DNA from 3 places in the Buttiauxella sp. genome. Region 1 is predicted to be linked to each of the others. Evidence: predicted binding sites of a transcription regulator. Region 1 holds the regulator's gene; each other region holds the start of a gene.

The links. The regulator sigma-54, encoded in region 1, starts transcription at its own class of promoters, with help from an activator protein. The targets are predictions, from matches to a motif close to GTTGGCACANNTTTCGCTNT.
Region 2: the regulator sigma-54 is predicted to act here: its motif matches at 1,215-1,234, upstream of WBL83_RS18780 (gamma-glutamyltransferase family protein).
Region 3: the regulator sigma-54 is predicted to act here: its motif matches at 637-656, upstream of WBL83_RS04955 (amino acid ABC transporter substrate-binding protein).

What each region holds. Positions count from the first base shown of each region.
Region 1 covers NZ_JBAVHX010000027.1:1,821-4,093, forward strand. Annotated here, with positions in the region: gene ptsN (PTS IIA-like nitrogen regulatory protein PtsN) at 1-392, opposite strand, end outside; gene hpf (ribosome hibernation promoting factor) at 476-763, opposite strand; gene rpoN (RNA polymerase factor sigma-54) at 786-2,219, opposite strand.
Region 2 covers NZ_JBAVHX010000032.1:50,823-53,095, reverse strand. Annotated here, with positions in the region: gene WBL83_RS18780 (gamma-glutamyltransferase family protein) at 1-1,177, opposite strand, end outside; gene WBL83_RS18775 (MurR/RpiR family transcriptional regulator) at 1,294-2,133, shown strand.
Region 3 covers NZ_JBAVHX010000006.1:3,095-5,367, reverse strand. Annotated here, with positions in the region: gene WBL83_RS04960 (hypothetical protein) at 2-223, shown strand; gene WBL83_RS04955 (amino acid ABC transporter substrate-binding protein) at 746-1,771, shown strand; gene WBL83_RS04950 (amino acid ABC transporter permease) at 1,842-2,273, shown strand, end outside.

The DNA of each region.
Region 1 (2,273 bases):
AGACGTTTTGCTACCAGAGACAAAGTATGTAAGTGCGTTTTTGTTTGATCCGCAGGAACAAGCAGCGCAAACATCAGGTCAACCGGCTGATTATCAATGGCGTCAAAGGCGATAGGGGTTTCCAGTTTGATAAACACCCCAACAGCACGGGTGGTATCTTCTTCCAGTTTCCCATGGGGAATGGCGATACCATTACCGATACCGGTACTGCCCATGCGCTCGCGCGTCAACACGGCTTCAAACACCACTTGTGGTGGCAGGCCGAGCTGTTTTGCCGCCAGTTCACTGATGATTTCCAGTGCACGTTTTTTACTCTGGCAATGTACATTGGTACGGGTACATTCCTTGTTCAGGACATTACTAAGTTGTAGAGCTGAATCGTTGTTCATCATAAGTTCACCTAAGCACCCTGTTATGCTAACGGCCCGCTACTCCACGCAACGAGCCGTAAACGCTGAAACAGTTGCCCGGATTATCAGTGTTGTTTTAGTTTATCTTTATGTTTGGTTAACTGGCGTGCCAGTTTATCAATCAAGCCATCAATCGCCGCATACATGTCCTGGCCTTCCGCGCTGGCATGAATTTCACCACCATTGATATGTAGCGTGGCATCAGCAATATGCGTGACTTTTTCAACTTTTAACACAATATAGACTTGGTTAATTCTGTCGAAGTACTGCTCCAGTTTGGCAAACTTCGTACTCACAAAATCGCGTAGCGCGTCAGTGATTTCGACGTTATGTCCTGTAATGTTGAGCTGCATAGTGTCTTCCTTATCGGTTAAGTCAAACCAATTGCTTACGCTGATTTGACGGTGGTATGGATAAAGACTCTCGGTACTTCGCAACGGTGCGGCGTGCCACCATGATCCCTTGATCGGATAGCATAGTCGTTAACTTGCTATCGCTCAGTGGTTTCGCTGGGTTTTCCGCAGCAATTAATTTCTTCACCAATGCACGAATTGCCGTCGAGGAGGCTTCACCTCCACCTTCGGTGTTGACATGGCTTGAGAAGAAATACTTTAATTCAAAAATACCGCGTGGGCTGTGCAGATATTTCTGCGTGGTCACACGGGAAATGGTCGACTCATGCATTTCGACCACCTGGGCGATATCAGCAAGCACCATCGGTTTCATGTGCTCTTCGCCAAGTTCAAAAAAGCCCTGCTGTTGTTCGACGATACAGCGGCTTACGCGCAGCAGCGTGTCGTTCCGGCTTTCCAGACTCTTAATCAGCCACTTTGCTTCTTGCAAGTTACTACGAATAAATTGCGAGTCGCTGTCATTGCGGGCATTGGTGCCCATCGCAGCGTACTGCTGGTTTATTTTCAAACGTGGAATGCTGTCAGCATTCAGTTCTACCGTCCAGCGACCCTGTACCTTTTTCACCAGCACATCCGGGATGACATATTCCGGCTCACTGGTCTGAATGGACTGCCCTGGACGAGGGTCAAGGGATTGAATCAGGCACATTGCCTCTTTCAACACTTCTTCTTTCAGACGAGTGACGCGCATCAGGCTGCGGAAGTCATGGTTGGCGAGCAGATCCAGATGCTCGCTGACAATTAAGCGCGCTTCGGTAAGCCAGGGTGTGTCGCGGCTGAATTGTGAAAGCTGGATAAGCAGGCAGTCACGCAGATCGCGTGCGGCGACACCGACGGGATCGAAACGTTGAACGCGCTTGAGGACGGCTTCCACTTCGTCAATCGTGATTTCGTCATCGCCCATGCTTTCCAGAATTTCTTCCAAAGAGACGGTGAGGTAACCCATTTCGTCGACGGCATCGACAATTGAGGTCGCTATCGCGGTATCGGTATCTGAAAACGGCGTGAGATCGACTTGCCACATTAAGTAATCTTGCAGCGTTTGTGTCGTTTCACCCTGATAAACCGGCAATTCATCATCGATGTAATCTGTACCGGTTCCTGATGGCGTGCCTGCGGTGTAGATTTCATCCCAGCTGGTATCCAGCGGCAACTCGTCGGGCATCTCTTTTTGTTCAAGTGCTTCACGCGTATCTAACGCTTCATTCTCACGCACTTCCTGAGTTTCAATTTCTTCATGCAGATCGGTTTGCTCAAGCAGTGGGTTACTTTCCAGTGCTTGCTGAAGTTCTTGCTGTAGCTCTAACGTCGACAGTTGCAACAGACGAATAGCCTGCTGTAACTGGGGAGTCATAGCAAGTTGTTGGCTAAGCCGTAATTGCAAACCTTGCTTCATATTCAGAGCGAACTTCCTCAGGTAAATACTCGTCATCATTCGAATGGCAAGGGC
Region 2 (2,273 bases), on a different contig from region 1:
GCAAGCTGTCAGGCTGGAGGCTGAAAGCCGCTCCGCGGTTCTGCCACAGAATGCCGCTTTTTGGCAGCACAACGCCGCTGCCAAACTCGTGATAAATGCTTTGAATAAAGGAAACGGCCAGTCCGCTGCTGTCGATTACGCCCATCCAGACCGTGTCGCCCGGGCCTTTTCCGGTTCCCCAGTCAGCAGCTTTGTTGTCGTCAATTTCTGCGGCAAGGGCGGCGAGCGGTTCAGGGTCTAACAAACTTTGTATCGAGGTAGTGATATGACGCGGGTCGGTAATGTATTTGTCGCGCAGCGCAAACGCTTTTTTGGTGGCTTCGACGATACGATGAACGGTTTGGGTTTCGTCGGCTTGTGCCATATCTAAATGCTCGGTGATCCCCAAAATCGCCAGTGAAACCAGGCCCTGAGTCGGGGGAGTCATGTTGAAAATCTCCCCGTGCTGGTGGCTCAGTTTCAGGGGGATCCTGCGTTTGGCACGCTGGGCGGCAAGATCCTGTCGTGTCACTGGCATCCCTAAATCAGCCAGTTCTTCGGCGATGAGTGCCGCTAACGGCCCGCGATAAAAGCTATCCAGCCCTTCTACGGTCAGGCGTGTCAGGGTTTCAGCGAGACGGGGTTGGGTAAAACGACTGCCAGCCCGGGGGATTTCACCCCGGTGCAAAAATGTCCCGGCGAAACCTGCAATGTTAACCAGTTCGCTGTATTTGCTGTGCGTCGCCAGCGCTTGAGATTGAGTCACCGGAATGCCATCTGCCGCGTAGCGAATGGCATCGGCCAATAAACGCGAGAGCGGTAATTGCCCGCCTCCGAGTTGCGCTGCAATTTTTAGCGCTTCATCCCAGCCGCTGAGCGTGCCAGGCACCGTCAACGCTGCTCTGGGACCACGATGCGGGATCGTTTTTTCGCCGGTGTAAAAGTCGAGTGACGCAAGAGAACCCGCAGCTCCGCTGGCATCAATCGCAATCGGTTCGCCTTCAGGTGGCACAATCAGCCAGAAACCATCGCCACCAATCCCATTCATGTGAGGATAAACCACGGCGATGGTGGCAGCAGCAGCGACCATCGCCTCGATGGCATCACCACCATGGCGCAGCACGGATAGCGCGGTTTCACTCGCCAAATGGTGCGGTGTGACCGCCATACCGGAAGGTGCCATATTGCTTTGCATCATCGTATTTATCTCTCAGAACGGAAGCTGGAGTTATCACTAAGCAAAAGATGTTCCAGGTTGACGCGATGAGTTTCACTGTGCCAGGCTCCAATGAAACAAAAGTTACAGAGGCCGTAATGAAACAATTAGATGAGCGATTGAGAGCGACGTACGAACAGCTTTCACCACAAGAACAAAGGGTTGCTGCATTTATTGTGGATCATTTTGATGACCTCATCAGCTATAACAGTGCAGAACTTGCCCGTCTTTCTGGCGTATCGAAAGCCACTGTCAGCCGTTTATTCAAACGCCTTGGCTATGAGCGTTACAAAGATATGCGTGAAGAGTTGCGCACCTTGCGCCAGAGCGGAATGCCGCTCACGGAAAATCGCGATGCGGTGCAAGGTAACACATTGCTGGCGCGGCATTACAAACAGGAAATGGCCAACCTGACGCAATGGATTAGCCAGCTTGAAACCCAACAGTTTTCCGATGTGGTCACTACGCTCACAACCGCAAAACGTATTTTTATCATTGGGTTAAGAAATTCCTGGCCCGTCGCCATGCACTTGCGCCAACAGTTGCTGCAAATTCGTAGTGATGTGTATTTGCTACCTCAACCCGGGCAGACGCTGGCTGAAGATGTGGTGGATATTAACCAACACGATTGTGTTATCGCGATCGCGTTTCGCAGGCGTCCACGCATTATCAAACCCTTACTGGCCAATCTGCATAAACGCGAGGTGCCGCTTCTGGTAATGAGCGAAGCGCAAGGTTCTGGCCTCACACCCTGGTGCCGCTGGCACTTTACGGCTCCGCTCGATAGCGTCTCTGCGTTTGACAGTTATAGCAGCGCGATGAGTCTGGTGAATTTGCTTTCCAATGCGGTCCTGCATGAAGCATTAACCACTGGTCGCCAACGCATTCATCACATTGCGGAATTGTATTCCGAGCTTGATGAGCTGGAGCAACGTTAGTGCACTGTGATAGTGCGTTTGCACATGTCGTGGGAACCATTCTGGTTCAGAGATGAAGAGTCAGTTTGTAGGTCGGATAAGCGCAGCGTCATCCACCATTTTCGCCAATTATGTCGGATGACCCTAGCGCTTATCCGACC
Region 3 (2,273 bases), on a different contig from region 1:
AATGAAAAAGCTAATTGCCGCAGCGTTGCTTTCTACGCTTCTCGCGGGTTGTGCAACCAACTCACCTTGTGTGCCGGTCTATGACGACCAGGGACGTTTGGTGCACACCAACACCTGCATGAAAGGGACAACGCAGGATAACTGGGAAACGGCAGGTGCTATCGCCGGTGGTGCAGCAGCGATTGCTGGTTTAACTCTGGGTATCGTTGCTTTAACAAAGTAAGTTAAGGCAGTCATTTGAAAAAGCGCGCCTGAATAAGGGCGCGCTTTTTTTTGGAAATCTCGAACACAGCCTTTGCATTATTAAAGTGCAAATCGTCGCAATCCCCCGCCTTTTGAATTTGAGTTCTTCTCCCGCAAACTATTTTGAGCGTGAAACAAATCACTCAGTTCTCTTCAGTTTTGTTTTATTGCAGCAGAAGTCGTGATTGTTCTCACAGTCCAGCATTAATAGTACTCACGCTAATGTTAACTCCTGAAATTACTTCTTTTCATATGATCAGAATCTGAAACTTTTTTGCGCTGAAATGTGGCGTAGGTTTCAGTTTTGCACCGTTACAGGGCGCTGAGAGTAATTTTTACTGTCTACACTCTGCTTACTGCGTCGAGCGGTACACGCATACCCTCGATCGCAATCTTGGCACTCCCTTTGCTATATCCAGACTGGCAGATGCCACAGACAGGAAAAACGGCGCCATCCGGACGCCAATACTTATAACGATAATTTCGCCACACAGGATGCATTATGAAAAAGACATTGATCTCCACTCTGGTCGCAGCCGGTGCATTATTCGCGGTTGTCAGTCAGGCTCATGCTGGTACCACGTTTGAAGCGGTAAAAAAGAAAGGCTTTGTGCAATGCGGAATAAGCGACGGCTTGCCAGGTTTTTCTTATGCCGATGCAAACGGTAAATTTACCGGTATTGATGTGGATGTTTGCCGTGGCGTTGCCGCTGCGGTATTTGGCGATGCCTCGAAAGTGAAATACACCCCACTGACGGCGAAAGAGCGTTTCACCGCTCTGCAATCCGGTGAAGTAGACATTTTATCCCGCAATACCACCTGGACTTCCTCCCGTGATGCAGGCATGGGCATGTCGTTTACGGGGGTCACTTATTACGACGGTATCGGCTTCCTGACCCACAACAAAGCAGATTTGAAAAGTGCGAAGGAACTGGATGGCGCAACTGTTTGTATTCAGGCAGGGACGGATACAGAACTCAACGTTGCTGACTACTTCAAAGCAAATAACATGAAGTACACCCCTGTGACTTTCGACCGTTCTGATGAGTCAGCTAAAGCGCTGGAATCAGGCCGCTGCGATACCCTGGCTTCTGATCAGTCTCAACTCTACGCGCTGCGTATCAAATTAAGCACACCTGGCGAGTGGATTGTCCTTCCTGAAGTTATTTCAAAAGAACCTTTAGGACCCGTCGTCCGTCGTGGCGATGAAGACTGGTTCTCCATCGTGCGCTGGACTCTGTTCGCTATGCTTAACGCCGAAGAGATGGGTGTGGATTCCAAAAATGTTGACCAGATGGCCGCTAACCCAACAACGCCAGATATGGCGCACCTGTTAGGTAAAGAAGGTGATTTTGGTAAGGATCTAAAACTCGACAACAAATGGGCGTACAACATCGTCAAACAAGTCGGTAACTACGCTGAGATTTTCGAACATAACGTCGGTTCTGAAAGCCCGCTGAAAATTAAGCGCGGACAAAACAACCTGTGGAATAAAGGTGGTATTCAGTACGCACCACCGGTTCGCTAAGCGAGACGTCAGAAATGGGCACTACCACAGTAGTGCCCAAAGTTTGTGTTTATGTCACTGAGGTTCGCTTATGTCCCATCGCCGCCCAATCGTAAAAGGTGATATCTCCTTTTCTAACCCAGCGGTTCGTGCCTGGCTGTTTCAGATTATTGCTGTCGTCGTGGTTGTCGGCATCGCTATTTACCTGATACACAACACCGTCACTAACCTTAGCAATCGTGGAATTACCTCAGGTTTTGCATTCCTTGACCGTAGCGCCGGCTTCGGTATCGTTCAGCATCTTATTGATTATGAACAGGGTGATACTTATGGACGGGTGTTTATTGTTGGCCTGCTGAATACTTTATTGGTTTCAGCGTTGTGTATCGTATTTGCTTCATTTCTTGGCTTTTTTCTCGGGCTGGCTCGCCTTTCTGATAACTGGCTACTGCGCAAGCTGTCTACTTTTTATATTGAGACTTTCCGCAATATCCCACCCTTATTACAAATCTTCTTTTGGTAT